DNA from 4 places in the Roseibium sp. M-1 genome. Region 2 is predicted to be linked to each of the others. Evidence: predicted binding sites of a transcription regulator. Region 2 holds the regulator's gene; each other region holds the start of a gene.

Region 1 (5,693 bases), 660 kb from region 2:
GGAACATATTGCAGGACCAGTGCGAAAAAGCCGGGACCGGCGGCAAAGGCCTCGGCGACGATTTCACCCGGATAATCGAAGAACTTGGACAGGCCCTGCAGAAATCCGCCGGAATTCATCGCATTCGATTTCGAATATCCGGAGACCAGCACCGCGACAACCAGCAGCAGCCCCATCAGCGAATAGAGCTGTCGGCGCTTGCGCATGGACAGGATTTCCTGCTCGAGAGCAGCAACGGCCATTTCATGTTTCCTTGGAAGGATAATTAAGGAAAACGCGGGCCGGAGGCCGGCCCGCGCATCACACAAGAAGGAGAAATTACTCGTTCACGGACTTGCGTGCTTCGATGATCGAATTGTAGGCGTCGTGGGTGATCGGCTCGAAGCCGCGTGCCTCACCGGCCATCACGCCGTAGCCGCATTCCTTGTCTTCCTGGACGAGGTTGGCCATCAGGGCGGTCATCTTTTCCTTGACGTCAGCCGGCAGCTTCTTGGAAAGAACAACCGGGCCTTCCGGGATCACCGGCGAGCGCCAGATTTCCTTGATCTCGGTCATGTCGACGAGACCGGCATCGGTTGCCTTGCGCAGGGCGCCGGAATTGTAACCGTCTTCCCACTCGCCAAGACCGTCGGCCCAGGTCACGCCACCGGCGATGTCGCCATTGAAGACCGCGACGATGGTCTGCTCATGGCCGCCGGTGAAGACGACGTCGGAGAAGTACTCGCCCGGCTTCATGGAATAGCCGAGTTTCGGGATCTCGATCGACGGGATCAGGTAGCCGGAAGTGGAGTTCGGGTCGCCGAAGCCGAAGGTCTTGCCCTTCATGTCGTCGAGATTGTTGATTTCGCTGTCAACGCGCGCAAAACCGATGGAATAGTAGCCGTAGCTGCCGTCGTTGTTGACCTTGACCAGAACCGGCTCAACGGCTTCCGGGTCGGTCAGGAAAACCTTGGCATAGCCGGATGCGCCCAGCCAGGCCATGTCGAGATTGCCGCCGAGCAGACCTTCGATAACGCCGTTATAATCGGCCGGAGCGAAGAGTTTGGTCGGGACACCGAGCGCAGCTTCGGTCATTTCACGCAGGCATTCGTTGGAACGCAGACGGTCGGAGGCGTTCTCACCGCCAAGGATGCCAATGCGGAATTCGGTAATTTCCTGGGCGCCGGCGACGGACGCATTCAGGGCGATCATGCTGACGGCAGCAAGCGCAGCAACTTTAGCAACGATTTTCATTTGGGACACTCCCCGAGAGTTCTCAGTCGTGATGACGGTATGACGTGCGCAGCCGGGTCAGCCCGCTGCTGCCGCCGGGGTCATCGCACCGGCGGATTCTCTTGCGCCGGCACGGCCGGCATCGATAGCGGTGGATGTCGCCGCCTCGTTGAAGCTTTCGTCCGCGCCGTAGATTTCACGGGCGGCCTCGGTCGTCAGTTCCTCGGGCGCGCCGTCGAACACCAGATAGCCGTCGCGCATGCCGATGACGCGGTCGCAGTAGCCGCGAGCCGTATCGAGGGTGTGCAGATTGCAAAGGACGATCTTGTTGTCGCGCTCATGGATTTCGCGCAGGGCGTCCATGACGATCTTGGCGTTCATCGGATCGAGCGAGGCAATCGGCTCGTCCGCCAGGATCATGTGCGGATCCTGCATCAGGGCGCGGGCAATCGCGACGCGCTGCTGCTGGCCGCCGGACAGTTCCTCGGCGCGCTTTACCGCCTCCTGGGCGATGCCCAGGCGATCGAGCGCGGCCAGGGCAGAATTGACGTCGTCCGGGCTGAAGATGTTGAAGAGGCTTTTCAAGGTGCCATGGCCATTGAGGCGGCCAAGCATCACGTTGGTGACCACATCCAGGCGCGGCACGAGATTGAATTGCTGGAACACCATGGCGCAGTCGCGCTGCCAACGGCGCATCATGCCTCCCTTGAGGCTGAGGATGTCCCGGCCCTCGAACAGGATCGCGCCCGACGACGCCGGCGTCAGCCGGTTGATCATGCGCAGGAGCGTCGACTTGCCCGCTCCAGAACGGCCGATGACGCCGATCATCTGCGGTTTGTCGATATTAAAACTGACCTTGTTGACCGCGGTCCGAGACCCGAAGGTCTTGGTGACTTCCTGAAACTGAATCACGCGCCAGCCCTGTTCGTGTTGTTCGTGGTGCTGGGCGACAAGAGCCACCGGACGATTACATTTGGATGACAGTCTCTTGACTGCAACGTCAAAGATTTATGACAAATCAATGACATACGCCTTCGAATACCCCGAGGAACCAAAGGACCTGAAGCAATTTCCGCAGCGTGCTCATAAGCTTCTTTGAACCGCTGAAAGTCAGGGTTGCTCAACCGGCCTGTTTGCACCAGGCCAGGCGTGATCGGAAAAAAGTTCAGGCGGCGCGACTTTTTCAGCCGGCAAAGATCTGAAAAGAATTGAATACAGTCATCAGACCGTCATCAATCCGTCACCGGGCAAGGTGTCGCTCCCTATAGAAGCACGGCTGAGACCACCGACCGGAACTACACAATCGACAGACCATTGATGTCTGCCCGGAGTGCCTTTCGTCGAAACCATGGAGCCTTTATGTCTGCCCCGCACCAGAAGCCCGTCCTGACCGAAGCCCCGAACATTCATCCCGACGCCAGGGTGCTGGACTGCGAGCTCGGCATCTGGACGGAAGTGGGTGCACGCACCGAAATGCGCGAAAGCCGGATGGACGACTATTCCTATATCGTGCAGGACGGCGATGTCGTCTGGTCGACGATCGGCAAGTTCTGTTCCATTGCCCGGCGCGTCCGCATCAATCCGGGCAACCACGCCACCTGGCGGGCCTCGCAGCACCACTTCACCTACCGCGCCGCAGCCTATGACCTGGGCGACGACGATGCCGGCTTCTTCCAGTGGCGCAAGGACGACTGGGTCACCATCGGTCATGACGTCTGGATCGGTCACAATGTGACCGTTCTGGCAGGTGTCACCATCGGCACCGGTGCGATCATTGCTGCCGGTGCCGTCGTTTCCAAGGACGTCGCCCCCTATACGGTTGTCGGCGGCGTTGCCGCGAAGGAGATCAAGCGGCGCTTCACGATTGCGCAGGAACAGGCGCTCATGGACATATCCTGGTGGGACTGGAACCACGCAGAGCTGAAAGAACGCCTGCCGGACTTTCGAAATCTCTCAATCGATGAGTTTATCGAGAAATACCGTTAGGCTTGCTCCGGCAGAGATCTTGCGCCAACAGGTCAAGCTCTACTCGCCTTTTCCGGTGCCAAGGTACAAAGGAAAGGCTAGACTGACCTCATGTCCAAGGAAACCGCCGTCCTACAGACCAGTCTTGGCCCGTCCCTGCGCCGGTGGCGGGTGCTGAACCGCGTCAAGCAGGAGTCTCTTGCGCGGGAATTCGGTGTGTCGCAGACACGGATCTCCCGCTGGGAAAGCGGTGTTACGCAGCCAGACGAGGCAAATAGGCAGAAGATCACACGGCTGTTGCGGGCGTGGCCGGACTGCGCGGCCGACCGGGCATTGCTGGAACTGGTTTCCGGTTCTGCGGTGGCCGTTCATCTCGTCTGCGACCTGACCCACCGCTTGCTCGCCATGTCTCGCCCAAGGGCATCGGAATGGCGTGCACCCGTGAGCGATTTCCTAAACCGTCCACTCTGGCGCTTCGCATCCGAGGGGATCCGGGAAACGGAACGCAGGCTTGAGGAGTTCGGCTGGTTCGAAGTGGATGCGCCGGACATTGTCTACCGGACGGAACGGGCGGACTATCCCGAGATGACGATCCCGGACAGCATGATCCGCATAACGCGTTTGCCACTATCGGACGGGCGCTTTGTCCGTCTCGTGCGCGAGGAGGCGAGAACAGCCGCATAATTTATGCGCCGCATGGTTGGAACTTGCATCGGAGACTAGTTTCTCCACCATGACCGATGCGCGCCCTCTTCCAGACCTCCCCGCCATGGACCCTGGCCGATTGTCCGGCATTCTGTCCTTTCTGCAGGCTTCCGAGCTTCTTAAGGACACGCTGCGGTCAGGTGCCACACGCTCCGGTCGTCCGGAAAGTACTGCCGAACACAGCTGGCGGCTTGCGTTGATGGTCCTCCTATTCGAGAAGGAACTGGAGGACATCAATTTGCCGATGCTTTTGAAGCTGTGCCTCGTGCACGATCTCGGCGAAGCGATTTCAGGTGATGTGCCTGCGCCGTTGCAGACACCGGGAGACGATCGTCAGGACCGCGAGCGGCGGGATTTCCGCACCCTCTGCGCCCCCCTGCCCCGTGACCTATCCGATGAGCTGCTGGCGCTTTGGGACGAATATGCTGCAGCCGCGACACCTGAAGCCCAGATTGCCAAGGCCTTCGACAAGCTGGAGACCATGCTTCAACACGTGCTGATGCCGAAGCAGGATGCTGACTTCTATGCCTTCAATCTTGGTTACGGGAGGGAGAGAACCGAGGTGAGTGCCCTCACCCGGCAAATCAGGGACATCGTCGATAGCTGGACCCGGGACCACATGACGGGCTCCTAGTGGTTCGATTCTGACATTTGCATCCCCCTGCCGCTAGCGCTGGAGCAAATGTCAAATTCGCTCCACTAGGCCAAGTCAGCCTGAACGGAAAGCCCCAGAACCAGCATGCTGCCCGCCTGTACGCACTAACCCTCAAGGAGCAACCTTTGCTTGCTCAACGAGGAAACGTGGGCCTACGATCCTTTTGGTTGCAGATCAGCCGGAGGAGCCTTCATGTACATGATCCTGCCCCGCAGCCGGGGCGCCGTCCTCGGTGTCGAGATTTCCGGGAAAATCGACATCACCCAGGAAAAGGAACTGATCGCAAAGGCGGAAGAGCTGATCGAGGCGCACGGCAAGATCAACGTTCTGGCCGTGCTTGGCAATCATGCCGGCGTTTCGTTCGAGGCCGCCGCCGCTGACATCAAATGGGTGCTCGCCAACATGCAGCACTTAAACAGGATCGCGATCGTCACCGACAGCAAACTTCTGGCGGCGCTGATCGCGGTCGACGCAAAGTTCGCCAAGATGGTCGGCATCGACGAGAAGCATTTCGACAGGAACGAGATCGAGACCGCCTGGCACTGGATCGAGAGTTGAGAGCACCCGGTCAACCAGCCAAGTTCCTCTGGATGAAGAATTACAAACAGAATTGCCTGTATTCAGGCATCTTTCCGCTAACTCACTCAGCAGCCAATTGCTCTTCGCTGTGAAAGGCGACCTGAGTCACCTTGCCGGCCTTCACTTCGATCATCTGGCCCTGCGGCACCTCCATCCAGCAATTGCGAGCCTCGTCGAGAGGCTCGGAGACCACCATCACGCCGTCGTCGTAGACACGGTAGTAAAGCGTTGGAGCCAGATTGTCGGAAGCATAGCGTGCGGCATAAAGCGTCTCGCCGTCGGACCATCCCGCGGCAAAGCGCATATGCGGTGTCGTGCCTGCATACCGGGACAGGGCTTCGGCCTCGAATACCGCCCGGGCCATGGCAGCCCGCGGATGCTGCTTCAGGCCATAGGCCATCGCCACCAGGAACAGGCTCTCGCTGTCGGTGCCGCCTATGCGGCCGCGGTAGAGATCGTCCGGGATCATGTTGTCGAGCCGCCGGCGCACCTTGTCGTAGCCGCCGACCTGGCCGTTATGCATGAAGGTCCAGCGCTCGAAGGTGAAGGGGTGGCAATTGTCGCGGGTCGTCGCCGT
Region 2 (5,693 bases):
GTGCTGGCTGTCGCCGGTTACATAGTCGGTCGCGGAAAAGCACTCAGCTCTGCCGGAGGCGATTCCCGCGAGCTCCATTCCCTGCCAGGCTATTATGGGTGGAACGTCGTCGTTTCCACTCTTGTGCCGTCCCTGCTGCTGCTGGTGGTGTGGCTCTTCGTGCAGCCCATCGTCCTGAACAGCCAGGTGTCCTCGAAGATTTCCGAAGAGACCATCGCCGCAAGCTCGCTCGACCTTGTCATGAGCGATGTCGTGCGCGTCGCGGAAGGTCTCGACGAAGCGGTTTCGCAAGGTGCCATGTCCTCCGAAACGGCAGCCTCGATCCGCACCGAACTGACGGATGTGCGCAGCCGCCTCGGCCAGATCGGCGTTGCCCTCGGCTCTGACGTCACCTCCGAAACGCTGCGAGCCGCCCAGACCTACCGGAGCATTTCCGCAACCGGTCTGCTTTTGCGCACCATTGCGGTGCTGGCAGTTGCCGTCGCAGGTTTCCTCTTCGGCGTTCTGCGGACCAACAAGGATTTCCGGGCCCGCAACGTGGTCGAAACGGTGGTTCGCTACCTCCTCATTGCGGCAGCTTCCATCGCGATCCTGACGACGGTCGGCATTGTCCTGTCACTTATCTTCAACACGGTCGAATTCTTCCGTCTCTATCCGGCGACGGACTTCTTCTTCGGCCTTGTCTGGGCGCCGAGCTTCGGCGGCGGATCGGAACTCGGCATTGTTCCGCTGATCTGGGCGACACTTTACATCTCCCTGATCGCACTGGTCGTCGCTGTGCCGATCGGCCTGTTTGCCGCGATATTCCTTTCCGAATACGCCACGCCTCACGTGCGTGCCATCGCCAAGCCACTCCTAGAAATCCTGGCTGGCATCCCGACCATCGTCTACGGCCTCTTCGCCCTGCTGACGGTCGGACCGCTGCTGATCAATTTCTTCGGTTCCGGCGGTGCGCTCGGACTGAACTGGATGTCGGGCGCTTCCTCGGTCTTCACCGCAGGCGTCGTCATGGGCATCATGCTGATCCCGTTTGTCAGCTCGCTTTCCGACGACATCATCAACGCCGTGCCGCAGGCCATGCGCGACGGCTCCCTGGGCCTTGGCGCCACCCATTCCGAAACAGTGAAGCAGGTCATCCTGCCGGCCGCCCTCCCGGGCATCGTCGGGGCCATCCTGCTGGCCGCTTCCCGCGCCATCGGCGAGACCATGATTGTGGTGCTCGGTGCCGGTGCTGCCGCGCGGCTCAGCCTCAACCCGCTGGAAGCCATGACCACGGTGACCGCCAAGATCGTCAGCCAGCTCACCGGTGACGCGGATTTTGCGTCGCCGGAAGCCCTGGTCGCCTTCGCACTCGGCATGACCCTCTTCGTCGTCACCCTCGGCCTCAACATCGTCGCGCTCTACATCGTGCGCAAATATCGGGAGCAGTACGACTGATGACCGACGCAACTCTCATGCCTGCCGGGGAAAATTCCTCCGCTCCGGCTCCCCGCCAGATCAAGTCCATCCTTGAACTCGACCCGTTGACGAAAAAGCGCAACGCCGCCGAGGCCCGGTTCCGGATCTATGGCATCGTTGCCATCGGCATCGGCCTGTTCTTCCTCGTGGCGCTGCTGTGGGCGATCCTGTCCAACGGCCTTGGGGCCTTCAGCCAGACCTTCCTGACGGTGGACATTCCGCTGGTGCAGTCCCAGATTGACGACGCTGAAAAGTCCGTGGTGAAGACCTCGAAATACCGGGCGATCATCGACGACGCCTTCGCCAAGGAACTGGCCAATGCCAACATCGCAACCGACATGTCCGCCAAGGATCTGCAGAAGCTGTTCTCTTCCGGGGCCGCAGCGACCGTGCGCGATTACGCACTTGCCAATCCGGACAAGGTCGGCAGCACGGTTTCCTTCGATCTGATCGCCTCTTCCCGTGTGGACGGCTATCTGAAGGGGCGCGTCAAGCGCGAGGACCTGGCCGAAGACAAGAACCTCGATGCGGCGCATCTGGATCTCGCCGATCAGATGGCCAGTGCCGGCATCCTGGAAAAGCGCTTCAACTGGTCCTTCATTACCGGCACGGACGCCTCCGACAGCCGTCCTGAACAGGCCGGTATCGGCGCCTCGATGATCGGGTCGCTGTTCATGATGCTGGTGGTGCTGTTCCTGTCGCTGCCGATCGGTGTCGCCGCCTCGATCTATCTGGAAGAGTTCGCACCGCAGAACAGGTTCACCGACCTGATCGAAGTGAACATTTCGAACCTGGCGGCCGTTCCGTCCATCGTGTTCGGTATTCTGGGTCTCGCCGTCTTCATCCAGTTCATGCATCTGCCGCAATCGGCCCCGCTTGTCGGCGGCCTGGTGCTGACGCTGATGACCCTGCCGACGATCATCATCTCGACCCGCGCGTCGCTGAAGGCGGTCCCGCCGAGCATTCGTGACGCGGCTCTCGGCATCGGGGCTTCCAAGATGCAGTCGATCTTCCACCACGTGCTGCCGCTGGCCATGCCCGGCATCCTGACCGGGACGATCATCGGCCTTGCCCAGGCGCTCGGCGAAACCGCGCCGCTGCTGCTCATCGGCATGGTTGGCTTCATCGCCTCCAACTTTCCGGACGGGGTTGCCGCAGGCTTCTTTTCTCCGAACTCGGCAATGCCGGCACAGATCTACGAATGGGCCAAGCGCGCCGACCCTGCTTTCTACGAACGCGCCTGGGGCGGGATCATCGTGCTGCTGGTCTTCCTCATGACCATGAATATTATCGCAATCATCCTGCGCCGCAGGTTTGAGCGCCGCTGGTAAGGACTGATCCGATGAACAATATGCCGAATTTCGAACAGGCGAAGACGATGACCGACAGCAAGATTTCCGCCACCAAGGTTCAGGTCTATTACGGCGACACGCACGCCATCAAGGACGTGGACATCGAAATCAAGCCGCGCTCGGTGACCGCCTTCATCGGTCCGTCCGGCTGTGGCAAGTCGACCTTCCTGCGCACCATCAACCGCATGAACGACACAATCGACATCTGCCGTGTCGAAGGCTCGATCAAGATCGACGGCGAGGATATCTACGATCCGAAGGTCGATCCGGTGCAACTTCGTGCCAAGGTGGGCATGGTGTTCCAGAAGCCGAACCCGTTCCCGAAGTCGATCTACGACAACGTCGCCTATGGCCCGCGCATACACGGCCTTGCCCGCAACAAGACCGAGCTCGACGAGATCGTTGCGTCCAGCCTGCAGAAGGCCGGCCTCTGGGAAGAAGTGAAGAACCGTCTCGACGAGCCGGGCACCGGCATGTCCGGCGGCCAGCAACAGCGCCTGTGCATCGCCCGTGCGATTGCTGTCAGCCCGGAAGTGATCCTCATGGACGAGCCCTGTTCGGCCCTCGATCCGATCGCCACCGCCAAGGTTGAGGAACTGATCGACGAGTTGCGCGAGAATTTCACAATCGTGATCGTCACCCACTCCATGCAGCAGGCAGCCCGCGTGTCGCAGCGTACCGCCTTCTTTCACCTCGGCATTCTGGTTGAGGAAGGTCCGACGGAGGACATCTTTACCAATCCGAAGGACAAGCGTACGCAGGACTACATTACCGGCCGCTTCGGCTAGGCATTTTTAAAGAATTCTGAAGGGGACACTGGATGTCTGAACACATCGTCTCGTCCTATGACGAGGAACTGAGGGAAATGGCCGGCAAGGTTGCCGAAATGGGCGGCCTGGCCGAGCAAGCTTTCGCAGATGCCGTGTCGGCTCTGGTGTCGCAGGACACCGAGCTTGCCAGGGCGACGATCAAGAGCGACCGGCGCCTGGACGATCTCTATCATGAGGTCGAAGTCAAGCTGATCGAGCTGATCGCCCGCCGCCAGCCGATGGGCCAGGATCTGCGTGAAATCACCGCTGCGACGCGCATTGCCAACGACCTGGAACGGGTCGGTGACCTTGCCAAGAACGTTGCCAAACGCGTCATTGCCATCGACAGCGACCTGCAGTCGAAGAAGCTCGCCATCGGTGTGGAGCATATGACCGAGCTTGCCCTGTCGCAGCTGAAACAGGTTCTGGACGCCTATGCGCGCAAGGATGCGGAGGCTGCCCGCCGCGTGCAGGAAGCTGACGCCGAAGTTGATGCGATCTACACGTCCATCTTCCGCGAACTGCTCACCTACATGATGGAAGATCCGCGGGTGATCACCCAGTGCGTTCATCTGCTGTTTTGCGCCAAGAACATCGAGCGCATCGGCGATCATGCGACCAACATCGCGGAGAACGTCTATTACATGGTCACCGGCGAGCGTCTGCCGGAAGACCGGGCCAAGGTCGACGAGACCGGCGCCGTCTAACCGCCAGCCTTGCAGAAGCGGAAATCGATACGGCCGGCGCCGGAGCGCCGGCTGCGGAAATTGGAGCGAGATGTATGCCGAAGGTGCTCATCGTTGAAGACGAAGAACCGCTCAGCCTTCTTTTGAGATACAATTTGGAAGCAGAAGGATACTCGGTCGAGGCTTGTGCCCGGGGAGACGAGGCGGAGATCCGCCTGCGCGAAAGCGTGCCGGACCTGCTGCTGCTTGACTGGATGCTGCCGGGCCTCTCCGGCATCGAACTGTGCCGCCGCCTGAGGGCGCGGGAAGGTACCGAGCGCCTGCCGGTCATCATGCTGACCGCACGCGGCGAAGAAGCCGAGCGCATCCGCGGCCTGTCGACAGGTGCCGACGACTATGTCGTCAAGCCTTTCTCTGTCCCCGAACTGATGGCCCGCGTGCGTGCCATCCTGCGCCGGGCAAGCCCCGAAGTGGTGTCGACCATGCTGCGGTCCGGCGATATCGAACTCGACCGGGAAACGCACCGCGTCCGCCGCAGCACCAAGGAAATCCACCTGGGCCCGACCGAGTTCCGGCTGCTGGAATTCCTGATGACTTCGCCAGGCCGTGTATTCTCGCGCGAGCAGCTTCTGGACGGTGTCTGGGGGCACGATGTCTATGTGGACGAACGCACGGTCGACGTTCATGTCGGCCGCCTGCGCAAGGCGCTGAACAAGGGCAAGGCCAAGGACCCGATCCGCACCGTTCGCGGTGCCGGCTACGCCTTCAACGACCAGTTCACCGCGACCGTCTAAACCCCCGTTGAGCTTCAAAATGATTGAGCCCGCCGGAAAGGCGGGCTTTTTTGTACCTACCTCTCGTTGGTCATCCCGGACGCAGCGAAGCGAAGATCCGGGACCGGTGTGCCCAAGGAGGTATTTGGAAAATCGGCTTGACGGCTAAGGTTTTTGGCTCCCCGGTCCCGGCTCGCGCTTCGCTTGGCCGGGATGACGCGGAAAGGGTTACGCAATCCTAAAAAAAAGCCCGCCGATTTGGCGGGCTTTTCATGAGCTGGACTGTCAGACGGCACTCAGCCGGCCTGGGCCATCGTCTTGCGGTCGCGGCGGCGGTCGGCGACGGGCTGGTAGGCGATTTTGCAGTGATGAGCGCAATAGGGCACGCCCGCATCGGACTGGCGGCCGCAGAAATAGAAGTCGTCGGTTGCCGGATCGCCGATCGGCCATTTGCAGGTCCGCTCGGTCAGGGTCAGGATCGTGGCCCGTTGCGAGATCGGCACCAGCTCCGCGATCGGCTCGACACGCGGTTTGGCTTCGACGGCAGGCGCCGGAGCGAAGTCGGCCTTGAGGGCCGTCGCGCCGATGGACTGCGGCTGGGAGGACGGTTTCTTC
Region 3 (5,693 bases), 2.5 Mb from region 2:
GGCAATAAGCGCTCTGAACAAGCCAGATTCAATTAGTGAAGGCTTCATGGGATGCTTTGCCCGAATTGCTTCCAGGGTCATCCCGGGCGACCAAAGGGAGACCCGGGACCCACTCATTTCCAGAGCGCTAGTGGTTCGATTCTGACATTTGCATCCCCCTGCTGCTAGCGCTGGAGCAAATGTCACAATCATAAGAACCACTAGATAAATATATGATTCTAGTGGAGCTTTTGAATTTGATATTTGAGCATCAGCCTAGCCGCGAGCGGGACTCAAATGTCAAATTCGCTCCACTAGTTTGTCAGCAGCCGGTCGAGTAAATGCAGGATCTTCAGCAAGTTGTCTTGCGAGTAGGCCCCGGATCTGCGCTCCGCTTGTCCGGGGTGACAACCCGGCAAATTTCGACGCCCCCCTCGACCTCAGTATTTCTCCGGCACGTAGAGATGTTCCGGCAGGACCTTGCGCTCGTAGTTGGAATTGTAGCGGCGCTCGGGCAGCGTGATCGGGTCGTGCGGCACTTCCTCGTACGGGATCATCGACAGCAGGTGCGAGATGCAGTTGAGGCGGGCCTGCTTCTTGTCGTTGCCTTCGACGATGAACCAGGGGGCTTCGGGAATGTTGGTCCGTTCGAAGGTCTCTTCCTTGGCCTTGGTGTAGTCCTCCCAGCGCACCCGCGATTCCAGGTCCATCGGCGACAGCTTCCACTGTTTCAGCGGGTCGTGGATGCGCATCAGGAAGCGCAGCTGCTGTTCCTCATCGGTGATGGAGAACCAGTATTTGATGAGACGGATGCCGGACCGCACGATCATGCGCTCGAATTCAGGAACGTCATTATAGAACTGCTCCACCTGATCCGCATTGGCAAAGCCCATCACGCGCTCGACGCCCGAGCGGTTGTACCAGGAGCGGTCGAAGAGAACCATTTCGCCGGCGGCCGGCAGATGCGGCACATAGCGCTGGAAATACCACTGGGTCTTTTCGCGGTCGGTCGGGGCCGGCAGGGCGACCACACGGGCGACACGCGGGTTGAGCCGCTGGGTGATGCGCTTGATCACCCCGCCCTTGCCGGCGGCATCGCGGCCCTCGAAGATGATGACGATCTTCTCGCCCGTGTGCTGCACCCAGTCCTGCAGCTTCACCAGCTCGGATTGCAGCCGCAGCAGCTCGTGGAAATATGTGTTCCGGTCAATTCCGGACTTGTGCTTCTTGTCGGAGATGAAGGCGAGATCCTTGGCGACCAGGAAATCATCGATTTCCATCTCCAGCTCTTCATCGAGGCTGTCCGCCCATTCGGCCTCAACCCAGCTCTTTGCACTCTCTTCGCTCATCAATCGGTCCCTCTAGAAATTCCGGCGTGAAATGCTCAGGCAGTGTGAACAGCTTATCCATGTAAGTTTTTTGACAGTCGGCCCGTCTCTTCAAATTATCAAGGCCGTGTCCATACAAAGAGGCTTGTAAATGAACGAACGTTCATTTATTTCTTGAGGCAAGGGAGGACGAGATGGCAAGCAGCGCCACCGGATCGCAAAGCCGCGCCCCAGCCAAAGTCTCAAGCAGGGCCCAATCCAGGGCCCAGACAACGGCAAAGGGACAGGAGACCGCCGAGCGTGTGCGCAAGGCGGCGCTGAAGCGGTTTGCCGCCTCCGGATATGCTGCCGTCTCCATGCGCGAGATCGCCGCCGATGTCGGCGTCCAGCCGGGTGCGCTCTACAATCACTTCCCGACCAAGCAGGACATCCTGAAGGACCTGATGCTGGCCCATATGGCCGAACTCATCGCCGCCTGGGAGGCGGCCGAATTTGCCCCAGGCACCGACCCGCTGGAGCGGTTCGTGCGCTTCCATATCCGCTATCACCTGGAACGCGCCGACGAGGTCTTCATTTCCTATATGGAGCTGCGCAATCTGGAGCCGGAAAATTTCGAGGTCGTGGAGACCGAGCGCCGCCGCTACGAGGCGATCCTGACCCGCATCCTGGAAGAGGGGTCGCAGGCGGGCCAATACAGCGTGCGCGAACCGCGGGTCGCAACGCGAGCCATCATCGCCATGCTGACCGGCATTCCGAGCTGGTACCGCGAGGGCGGACGTCTTTCGAAGCTGGACATCGAAGAGCTTTATCTGGACCTGGCGCGCAAGGCCGTCGCGCCGCAATCGACCAAATCCCAAGGGGAGACCGGGTGACATGAGCATCCTGAAATCGAGCCTTTCGCCGAGAAGCGAACAGTTTGCCGCCAACAAGGCTGCTCACGAGACCGCCATGGACGTGGTCAAGGCGGCAGCGAAGACCGCTCTGGACGGCGGCGGCGAGACCGCCCGCCAGCGGCATGTCTCCCGCGGCAAGATCCTGCCGCGCGAACGCGTGTCGCGCCTGCTCGATCCGGGTTCGCCCTTTCTCGAAGTCGGCATGCTCGCCGCCCATGAAATGTATGACGGCGCGGCACCTGCAGCCGGCATGATCGCCGGCATCGGCCGGGTCGAGGGCCGCGAGGTGATGATCCTGGCGAATGATGCCACCGTCAAAGGCGGCACCTATTATCCGATGTCGGTGAAGAAGCACCTGCGGGCCCAGGAAATCGCTTCGGAAAGCAACCTGCCCTGCATCTATCTGGTCGACAGTGGCGGCGCCAACCTGCCCAATCAGGACGAGGTCTTCCCGGACCGCGACCATTTCGGCCGGATCTTCTTCAATCAGGCCAACATGTCGGCGAAGGGCATCGCCCAGATTGCCGTTGTCATGGGCTCCTGCACGGCAGGCGGCGCCTATGTGCCGGCGATGTCCGACGAAACCATCATCGTCAAGAACCAGGGCACCATCTTCCTGGCCGGTCCTCCTTTGGTGAAGGCGGCGACCGGCGAAGAAGTGACCGCCGAAGATCTCGGCGGCGGTGACGTTCACACCCGTCTTTCCGGCGTCGCCGACCACCTTGCCCGTGACGACGCCCATGCCTTGGCGCTGGCACGGCGGGCGATTGCCAGCCTCAACCGCACCAAGCCGCAGACCGTTGCCCTGCAGACACCGGAAGATCCGCTCTATGATCCGGAAGAAATCCTCGGCGTCGTTCCGGCGGATCTGAAGACCCCCTATGACATCCGCGAGGTCATTGCCCGCGTTGTTGACGGCTCCCGCTTCGACGAGTTCAAGGCCCGCTACGGCACCACGCTTGTCTGCGGCTTTGCCCATATCCACGGCATGCCCGTCGGCATCATCGCCAACAACGGCGTGCTCTTCTCCGAAAGCGCGGTCAAGGGCGCCCATTTCGTCGAGCTCTGCTCCCAGCGCAAGGTTCCGCTGGTCTTCCTGCAGAACATCACCGGCTTCATGGTCGGCCGCAAATATGAAAGCGGCGGCATCGCCAAGGACGGCGCCAAGCTGGTGACGGCGGTCGCCACCACCTCCGTTCCGAAAATCACCATGCTGGTCGGCGGCTCCTTCGGTGCCGGCAATTACGGCATGTGCGGCCGCGCCTATTCGCCCCGGTTCCTGTGGACCTGGCCGAATTCCCGCATCTCGGTGATGGGCGGTGAACAGGCGGCCGGCGTTCTTGCCACCGTCCGCCGCGAGGGCATCGAGCGCAAGGGCGGCGCCTGGTCTGCCGACGAGGAGAAGGCCTTCAAGCAGCCGATCATCGACCAGTTCGAAGAACAGGGCCATCCGCTTTATGCCACCGCCCGGCTCTGGGACGACGGCATCATAGACCCGCGCAAGACCCGCGATATTCTGGGCCTCTCCCTGTCTGCGGCGCTGAACACGCCGATCGACGACACCAGGTTCGGCCTCTTCAGGATGTGATCCCATGACCCTCGACGCGCTCAAAGCCAGATATCCCGGTGCCGAGACCTTCCGTTTCGGCGACAATCCGGACCTCTGCGCCCGGCTGATCGCCCTCGTGCGCTCCGGCAAGAAGACGGCAACCTGCGGTGCGCTCGAGGATTACGAACACGGCGATGAAGTGCTGCCCGTTCACGGCCGCCGCGATATCGCGCTCAACTGGGACGGCACCCCGGCTCTGGTGATCGAGACGCAGGAAGTCTTTGTCCTGCGCTTCTGCGACATGACGGAGGAGTTCGCGCTCGCCGAAGGCGAGAACGAGGATCTGCAGGGCTGGCGGCGCGACCATCAGCGCTATTTCGAGCGCAACGGCGTCTTCCATCCGGAAATGGATCTGGTCTGCGAGCGGTTCACGATGATTGAGGATCTCGGCGCCGAGGAGACGCCATGACCCGGATCAGGACCCATCTCGGCGACATCACACAGCTTCAGGTCGATGCCATCGTCAACGCCGCCAATTCGTCTCTCCTGGGCGGTGGCGGTGTCGATGGCGCCATCCACCGGGCGGCCGGTCCGGATCTCCTGGCCGAGTGCCGGACGCTGAAGGGCTGCGACACCGGTCAGGCGAAGATCACACGCGGGTACCGCCTGCCGGCCAGATACGTCATTCACACCGTCGGCCCGGTCTGGAAAGGCGGCAAAGGCGGAGAAGCCCAATTGCTTGCCTCCTGCTATGAGGCAAGTCTCCGGCTGGCGGCAAGCCATGAGTGCCGGACCGTCGCCTTCCCGGCGATCTCCACTGGCATCTACGGCTATCCGGCAGACCAGGCGGCGGCGATTGCAGTTGCCGCCATCCGGCGCGTGCTGGAGGCGCTGGACGGCATCGAGACCGTGACTCTCGTCGCCTTCGATGCCGCAAGCATTACCCATCTCGAAGCCGCACTCGAGGAGACATCCGATGAGGGGTGAAGTCCGGTCCATGGTGGAATGCGGCAGCGACATCGAGGCTGCGATCCGCGAACAGCATCCCGACATCCGCACCACCCAGCCGCTGACGGCGATCCTGATCGTGCTCGACGAAGGCAGCATCGACAAGGGTGACCTCCTGTCGGTCGGCGGCCTGAAAGTGCGTGTCCTCGCGACCGGAAGGCTTGCGCCCCTCGTCGACGACACGCGCAACGCCCTTACCGTTTTCAGCGATCTGCCAATTCAAAACATGCCGGACGTTGCACCGGACCGACTTGCCGACAGACCCGGCGCCCCCGTTACTCCCTGGGAGGAGATCTGAAACATGTTCAAGAAGATCCTCATTGCCAACCGCGGCGAGATTGCCTGCCGGGTGATGGCGACCGCCAGCAAGCTGGGCATCAAGACGGTTGCCGTCTATTCCGACGCCGACAGCCGCGCCAAACACGTCGCCATGGCGGACGAAGCCTACCGCATCGGCCCGGCGCCGGTGTCCGAAAGCTATCTGAAAGCCGACCGCATCATCGAGGCCTGCCGGATGAGCGGCGCCGAAGCGGTGCATCCCGGTTACGGCTTCCTGTCGGAAAACCCGGATTTCGTCGATGCGCTGGAAAAGGCCGGCATCACCTTCATCGGCCCGAGCGCGCTTTCCATCCGGGCCATGGGGCTGAAAGATGCCGCCAAGGCGCTGATGGAAAAGGCGGACGTTCCGGTCGTGCCCGGCTACCACGGCGACAACCAGGACCCGGCATTCCTCAAGGACCAGGCGGACCAGATCGGCTATCCTGTCCTCATCAAGGCCCGTGCCGGCGGTGGCGGCAAGGGCATGCGCCGGGTTGACGACCCCAAGGACTTTGCCGAGGCCCTGAAGGGCGCACAGCGCGAAGGCGAGGCCAGCTTCGGCGACGGCCGCGTGCTGATCGAGAAATACCTCACCAAACCGCGCCATATCGAGATCCA
Region 4 (5,693 bases), 2.1 Mb from region 2:
TTCCCTGCCACGCGCCGCCAGGCGCTCGGCGAGGATTTCGACCGGAGCGGTGATCAGCAGGACGATAGCCGTCTCGTATTTGTCGGCGGCCGTCTTCAGCACCTTGCGCGACCCGTTGGCGATAACCGTCCCGCCGGCCAGGATCGCCTCGTCGCAGCTTGTCGGCAGGACATAGCCGAGACCGTGGGCTTCCCAGGCAAGCGCAACCTCGCCCGCGGCGCACAGCCGGTCGAAAGTGCCCCGGCTCAGCGTGTCGTGGTCTTCCGCATTGGGGTCGGCGTCGCGGGTGATCGCCCGCCGCGCGAAGGTAATGCCGTCCCGGCCGGCGAGCCGGTCTCGCAACGCCTCCATCAGCGTGTCCTTGCCGGCGCCGCTCGGGCCGACGACAAGGACCATGCGTCCAGGACCGAGCTTGGCGGGTGAAGGTGTAGCCGCGTCAGGCAACGCGCTTGCCCTCGCGCCAGACGCCGCGCACCACCGGGATATCGCCGACCATCTTCACCTGGATGAGATCGGCCCTGAGGCCCGTTTCCAGCACGCCGCGATCATTGAGGCCGATGGCCCTGGCCGGGGTGGCGGTGACCATGGCGACGGCCTGGGGCAGAGAGATCGCCTCGATGTCCTTGGCCAACTGGAAGGATGCCTGCAGCAGGGAGATCGGCACGTAATCGGAGGAAAGCACGTCGAGATAACCGGCCTCGGCGAGATCTTTTGCCGAAATGTTGCCCGAGTGAGACCCGCCGCGCACCACGTTCGGCGCGCCCATCAGCACCGCCATGCCGGCCTCATGCGAGGCCTTGGCAGCTTCCAGCGTCGTCGGAAATTCGGCGATCCTCGTGTTGAGCGCGATGGCTTCGTCGACATGGGCGACAGTCGCATCGTCATGGCTGGCGATGGCGATGTTCCGCTTCCGGGCAATTGCCGAGAGCTGCTGGCGGTTTTCCGGGGCGAGGCTGCTGGCGCGGGCCTGGCGTTTGCGAATGAACTCCTCCATCTGCGCGTCGGTGAAGCCCTTCTTGCCCTGGTAATAGATCTTGTAGGCGTCCATGGAGACGAACTGGCGCTGGCCGGGCGTATGGTCCATCAGCGAGATAAGGCGGATGCTGTCGTCGTCTTCGAACACCTTGAAGGCGTCGAGCACATCCGGCGCGGAAACCTCGCAGCGCAGGTGGATGAAGTGGTCGGCACGCAGGCGGTTTTCCCGCTGGCCGGTCTCGATGGCATCCGCCAGCGTGCGCATGTCGGTATAGCGCAGGTCCGCATCCTCATCCATGCCGACGCGCAGGGCATCGAAGACGGTGGTGATGCCGGAACAGGCAATCTGGGCGTCATGCGCCTGCACCGCGGAGACCGCGTTCCAGCGCACCTTGGGGCGCGGGGCATAGTGGGTTTCGAGGTGGTCGGTATGCAGCTCGACCAGCCCCGGCAGCAGATAGTCGCCCTCGCAGTCGTGGCCGTCGGCATCGCTCGGCGAGCCGATACCGGAGATGCGGCCGTTTTCGTCGACCGTCAGGGAGCCGTCAAATACTTCGTCCGCCAGGATCAACGTGGCGTTCTTGAAGACTTTGGGATGCGTGCTCATGCGTGTTCCTCGTGGGAGAGACGTTCGATCTGTGCCAGCGCGTCCTCAGGTCGAACACTGCCGGTCAGCTGAAAGACGGTATGCACATGGAAGGGGGCGCCGCGCGCAGGCTCGACGTAAAGGGCGAAGTGGCTGCAGGTGCGTGCCTTGCCGGTCACGTCAGCAAAAAAGCCCTCGGCCGCATCTTTCAGCAGCGCCGCTTCGCCGTCGTTCTCCAGCTTGTTGGAGAGCGTCATGTGGAAGCGGAATTCGTCGAAGATGTAAGGATAGCCCCAGGCTGTCATATAGGCATCGAGCTTCGGGCTGAGATTGGCCTTGCGGCGGCGGTCGATATCGGCTTCGGAAAGCGGTGCGCGGAAGGGCTCGAAACGGCGGACGCACAGGGACGCGAAGGCCCGCAGTGCCGGTTCCTCGACCTCCGGCGTCAGTGCCAGGAACCTGCCAAGCCGATTGACGTCGAGCCTCTGGATCTCATAGGGCGCGATCTCGCGGGCAAAGTCTGTACAGGCCTCAACGAGCGTTGCTTCGCTCTGGTCTTCGTGGAGCGAAAACGGCGCCTTGAGCGTGCCGTGGAAGCCATAGCGGCGAGGATCGGTGGTGAGGTCCTGAAACCGCCCGGCGCCGAGACCTGGCACTTTTGGCTGGGAGAGCGTTGCTCCGGTGAAGGTGTCCCTTCCCAGCCAGGCATTGCCGAGCTGCATCAGGGGATCGGTCGCCGGTTCGGCGAAATAGAGAGCGTAGCGCATGGGCAGAATCGCATTTTCAAGGGTGGCCGATGATGGCCTAAAGGCGGGCGGTGACCGTTCTGTGACAGTTTCCGTCCGCCCGCAAGTCTTTCCGTCTTTCCCGGATCAGGCGGCGGCGTCCGCGCTGAAGCGGGTGACGTCGATGATGCGGTCGGCGATCTCCTCGCGCACATCCTGGTCATGCAGGATACCGACCATGGCAACGCCCTTTTCCTTCTTCTCTTCCACCAGCCGGACCACCACAGCCCGGTTGGCGGCGTCAAGCGAGGCCGTCGGCTCGTCCAGAAGCAGGATCGGGTAGTGGGCAATGAAGCCGCGGGCGATGTTGACACGCTGCTGCTCGCCGCCGGAGAAGGTGGCTGGCGGCAGCGACCAAAGGCGTTTGGGCACATTCAGCCGGGCCAGAAGGGCGCGGGCCGTTTCCACGCCCTCTTCCTCGCTGGCACCCTGCGCGATCAAGGGTTCGGCGACGACATCTTCGGCCGAGACACGCGGGATGGTGCGCAAGAACTGGCTGACATAGCCGATCGTGTTCTCGCGCAGTGCCAGAACCTTGCGCGGCTCGGCCCCAGCGACGTTGACGATCTCGTCGCCGGTGGTCACCAGGATCTGGCCCTCGTCGCAGCGGTAATTGCCGTAGATCATCTTCAGGATCGAGCTCTTGCCTGCACCGGAGGGGCCGCCGAGCACGACACATTCGCCGGCATTGACCGAGAACTCGACCTTGTCGACCACCGGAATGACAGCTCCACCCTGCAGATGCATGGTGAAGGACTTGCCGACATTGTTGAGATAGAGGCGTACGGGCATATCTGACCTCATACCTGGAGAATGGAAGAGACGAGGAGCTGGGTATAGGGCTCGCGCGGATCGTCGAGCACCTGATCCGTCAGGCCGGTCTCGATGACATTGCCGTGCCGCATCACCATGATCCGGTGCGACAGCAGCCGGGCAACAGCGAGGTCATGCGTGACGATCACCACGGAGAGGCCGAGATCGGCCACCAGACGGCGCAGCAAGTCCAGAAGACGCGCCTGAACCGAGACGTCGAGACCGCCTGTCGGCTCGTCCATGAAGACCAACCGCGGACGGGTGACGAGGTTCCGGGCGATCTGCAGGCGCTGGCGCATGCCACCGGAGAAGGAGCGGGGATCGTCGTCGATGCGGTCGCTGTCGATCTCCACCCGGCCCAGCCAGTCGTTGGCGGTGGAGCGGATGTTGCCGTAGTGGCGCTCGCCGACCGCCATCAGCCGCTCGCCGACATTGGCCCCGGCGGAGACGTTCATGCGCAGGCCGTCGGCCGCATTCTGGTGCACGAAGCCCCAGTCGGTGCGCATCAGCAGGCGCCGCTCTGCTTCAGTCAACTGGTAGAGATTGCGCATGGTGCCGTCGCGCATGCGGTACTCGATGGCGCCCGCCGTCGGTGCAAGCCGCGTCGACAGGCAGTTGAGCAGCGTCGTCTTGCCGGAGCCGCTTTCGCCGACGATTGCCAGCACTTCGCCGGGCCAGAGATCAAAGGAGACATCCGCACAGCCGATGCGGTCGCCATAGTAGCGGGTGACGTTGTGGACCTGCAGCAGCGGGTCGGAACCGGCAAAGGCGTTCATCGGGCAAACTCCTCTGCCTTGGTGCCGCCGAACTGGTGCGCGGCCGCCATCGGGCCTAGATGGCCCTCGGCGCGGCGTTCCTCGCAATAATCGCTGTCGGAGCAGACGAACATGCGCCCGCCCTTGTCGTCGAGGATGACCTCGTCGAGATAGACATTCTCCGCGCCGCAAAGGCCGCAGGGCTTGTCGAATTTCTGCACCTCGAAGGGATAGTCCTCAAAATCGAGGCTTTTCACCTTGGTATAGGGCGGAATGGCATAGATGCGCTTTTCGCGGCCGGCGCCATAAAGCTGCAGTGCGGCCATCCGGTCGATCTTCGGATTGTCGAATTTCGGCGTCGGCGAGGGATCCATCACATAGCGGTCGTTGACCTTAACTGGATAGGCGTAGGTCGTGGCGATGTGGCCGTTCTTGGCGATGTCCTCGTAAAGCTTCACATGCATGAGGCCGTAGTCTTCCAGCGCATGCATCTTGCGGGTCTCGGTCTCGCGCGGCTCAAGGAAGCGCAGGGGTTCGGGGATCGGCACCTGGAAGACGATGATCTGGTCTTCGCGCAGGGTCTTTTCCGGGATGCGGTGGCGGGTCTGGATGACGCTTGCCTCCGACGTCTCGTAGGTGGTGCGGATACCGGCGGTCTTCTCGAAGAAGCCGCGCAGGGAGACCGCGTTGGTGGTGTCGTCGGAGCCCTGGTCGATCATCTTCAGGCAATCGTCCTTGCCCAGGATCGCCGCCGTCACCTGCACCCCGCCGGTGCCCCAGCCATAGGGCATCGGCATTTCGCGCGAGGCGAACGGCACCTGGTAGCCCGGAATGGCGATGCCCTTCAGGATCGCCCGGCGGATCATGCGCTTGGTCTGCTCGTCGAGGTAGGCGAAATTGTATTCGCCCTGCTCATATATGCTCGCCGTGTCGTTCATTCTGCGGCCTCCTGGGCAGCACTGCCCTCTTCTTCTTCCGCGCAGCGGCGCTCAAACCATTCGGCGCGCATCTGGCGGACCAGTCCGAGCTCGGCCTGGAAATCGACGTAATGCGGCAGCTTCAGGTGTTCCACGAAGCCGGTCGCCTGGATGTTGTCGGAATGGGAGAGGACGAACTCGACGTCCTGCGCCGGGGCGCTCTGTTCCTCGCCCAGCTCCTGCCAGCGCATGGAGCGGTCGACCATGGCCATGGACATGGCCTTGCGCTCCACCTGGCCGAAGACAAGGCCATAGCCGCGGGTGAAGGTTGGTGCGGTCTTGGCCGAGCCCTTGAACTGGTTGACCATCTGGCACTCTGTCACCTTGATGGTGCCGAGCGTGACGGCAAAGCCGAGCTCTTCTGCAAAGAACTCCACTTCCACCTCGCCGTAGCGGATCTCGCCGGCAAAGGGATGGGTGCGGCCATAGCCACGCTGGGTGGAATAGGCGAGCGCCAGCAAGAAGCCCTCGTCGCCGCGGGCAAGGTTCTGCAGGCGCAGGTCCCGGTCGGCCGGGAAGGCCAGCGGCTCGCGGGTGAGGTCGCCGACTGGGGCGTCCTCGTCGGTCACGGGATCGGGCTCCATCAGGCCCTCGTCGCCGAGAAGGTCGGTGACGCGCGGCATGGAGGTCTCTTCCACGGCTGCAGTCTCGACGGGCATTTCCGCGCCGTCGTCTTCAGCTGCTAACGCGAAATCCAGCAGGCGGTGGCTGTAGTCGAAGGTTGGGCCCAGCACCTGGCCGCCGGGAAGATCCTTGTAGGTGGCCGAGACACGCCGTTCCACCAGCATCCTTGCCGTGTCGA

The links. The regulator PhoB, encoded in region 2, activates phosphate uptake and scavenging genes when phosphate is short. The targets are predictions, from matches to a motif close to TGTCATNNANCTGTCAT.
Region 1: a site for PhoB is predicted at 2,223-2,239, ahead of phnC (phosphonate ABC transporter ATP-binding protein). Genes of this name have one in related genera too.
Region 3: a site for PhoB is predicted at 1,388-1,404, ahead of ppk2 (polyphosphate kinase 2). Genes of this name have one in related genera too.
Region 4: a site for PhoB is predicted at 2,379-2,395, ahead of ACX3M4_RS19660 (DUF1045 domain-containing protein). Genes of this name have one in related genera too.

The regions. Positions count from the first base shown of each region.
Region 1 covers NZ_CM137257.1:1,609,598-1,615,290, forward strand. Annotated here, with positions in the region: gene phnE (phosphonate ABC transporter, permease protein PhnE) at 1-242, opposite strand, end outside; gene phnD (phosphonate ABC transporter substrate-binding protein) at 319-1,233, opposite strand; gene phnC (phosphonate ABC transporter ATP-binding protein) at 1,291-2,124, opposite strand; gene ACX3M4_RS07340 (DapH/DapD/GlmU-related protein) at 2,572-3,198, shown strand; gene ACX3M4_RS07345 (helix-turn-helix domain-containing protein) at 3,289-3,861, shown strand; gene ACX3M4_RS07350 (HD domain-containing protein) at 3,911-4,516, shown strand; gene ACX3M4_RS07355 (SpoIIAA family protein) at 4,730-5,095, shown strand; gene ACX3M4_RS07360 (class II glutamine amidotransferase) at 5,178-5,693, opposite strand, start outside.
Region 2 covers NZ_CM137257.1:2,265,925-2,271,617, reverse strand. Annotated here, with positions in the region: gene pstC (phosphate ABC transporter permease subunit PstC) at 1-1,437, shown strand, start outside; gene pstA (phosphate ABC transporter permease PstA) at 1,437-2,789, shown strand; gene pstB (phosphate ABC transporter ATP-binding protein PstB) at 2,810-3,598, shown strand; gene phoU (phosphate signaling complex protein PhoU) at 3,631-4,326, shown strand; gene phoB (phosphate regulon transcriptional regulator PhoB) at 4,401-5,099, shown strand; gene ACX3M4_RS10245 (GcrA family cell cycle regulator) at 5,375-5,693, opposite strand, start outside.
Region 3 covers NZ_CM137257.1:4,755,630-4,761,322, reverse strand. Annotated here, with positions in the region: gene ppk2 (polyphosphate kinase 2) at 420-1,328, opposite strand; gene ACX3M4_RS21640 (TetR/AcrR family transcriptional regulator) at 1,502-2,179, shown strand; gene ACX3M4_RS21635 (carboxyl transferase domain-containing protein) at 2,181-3,788, shown strand; gene ACX3M4_RS21630 (ASCH domain-containing protein) at 3,793-4,218, shown strand; gene ACX3M4_RS21625 (O-acetyl-ADP-ribose deacetylase) at 4,215-4,736, shown strand; gene ACX3M4_RS21620 (hypothetical protein) at 4,726-5,055, shown strand; gene ACX3M4_RS21615 (ATP-binding protein) at 5,059-5,693, shown strand, end outside.
Region 4 covers NZ_CM137257.1:4,339,803-4,345,495, forward strand. Annotated here, with positions in the region: gene phnN (phosphonate metabolism protein/1,5-bisphosphokinase (PRPP-forming) PhnN) at 1-444, opposite strand, end outside; gene ACX3M4_RS19655 (alpha-D-ribose 1-methylphosphonate 5-triphosphate diphosphatase) at 437-1,582, opposite strand; gene ACX3M4_RS19660 (DUF1045 domain-containing protein) at 1,579-2,328, opposite strand; gene phnL (phosphonate C-P lyase system protein PhnL) at 2,434-3,138, opposite strand; gene phnK (phosphonate C-P lyase system protein PhnK) at 3,147-3,935, opposite strand; gene ACX3M4_RS19675 (alpha-D-ribose 1-methylphosphonate 5-phosphate C-P-lyase PhnJ) at 3,932-4,852, opposite strand; gene ACX3M4_RS19680 (carbon-phosphorus lyase complex subunit) at 4,849-5,693, opposite strand, start outside.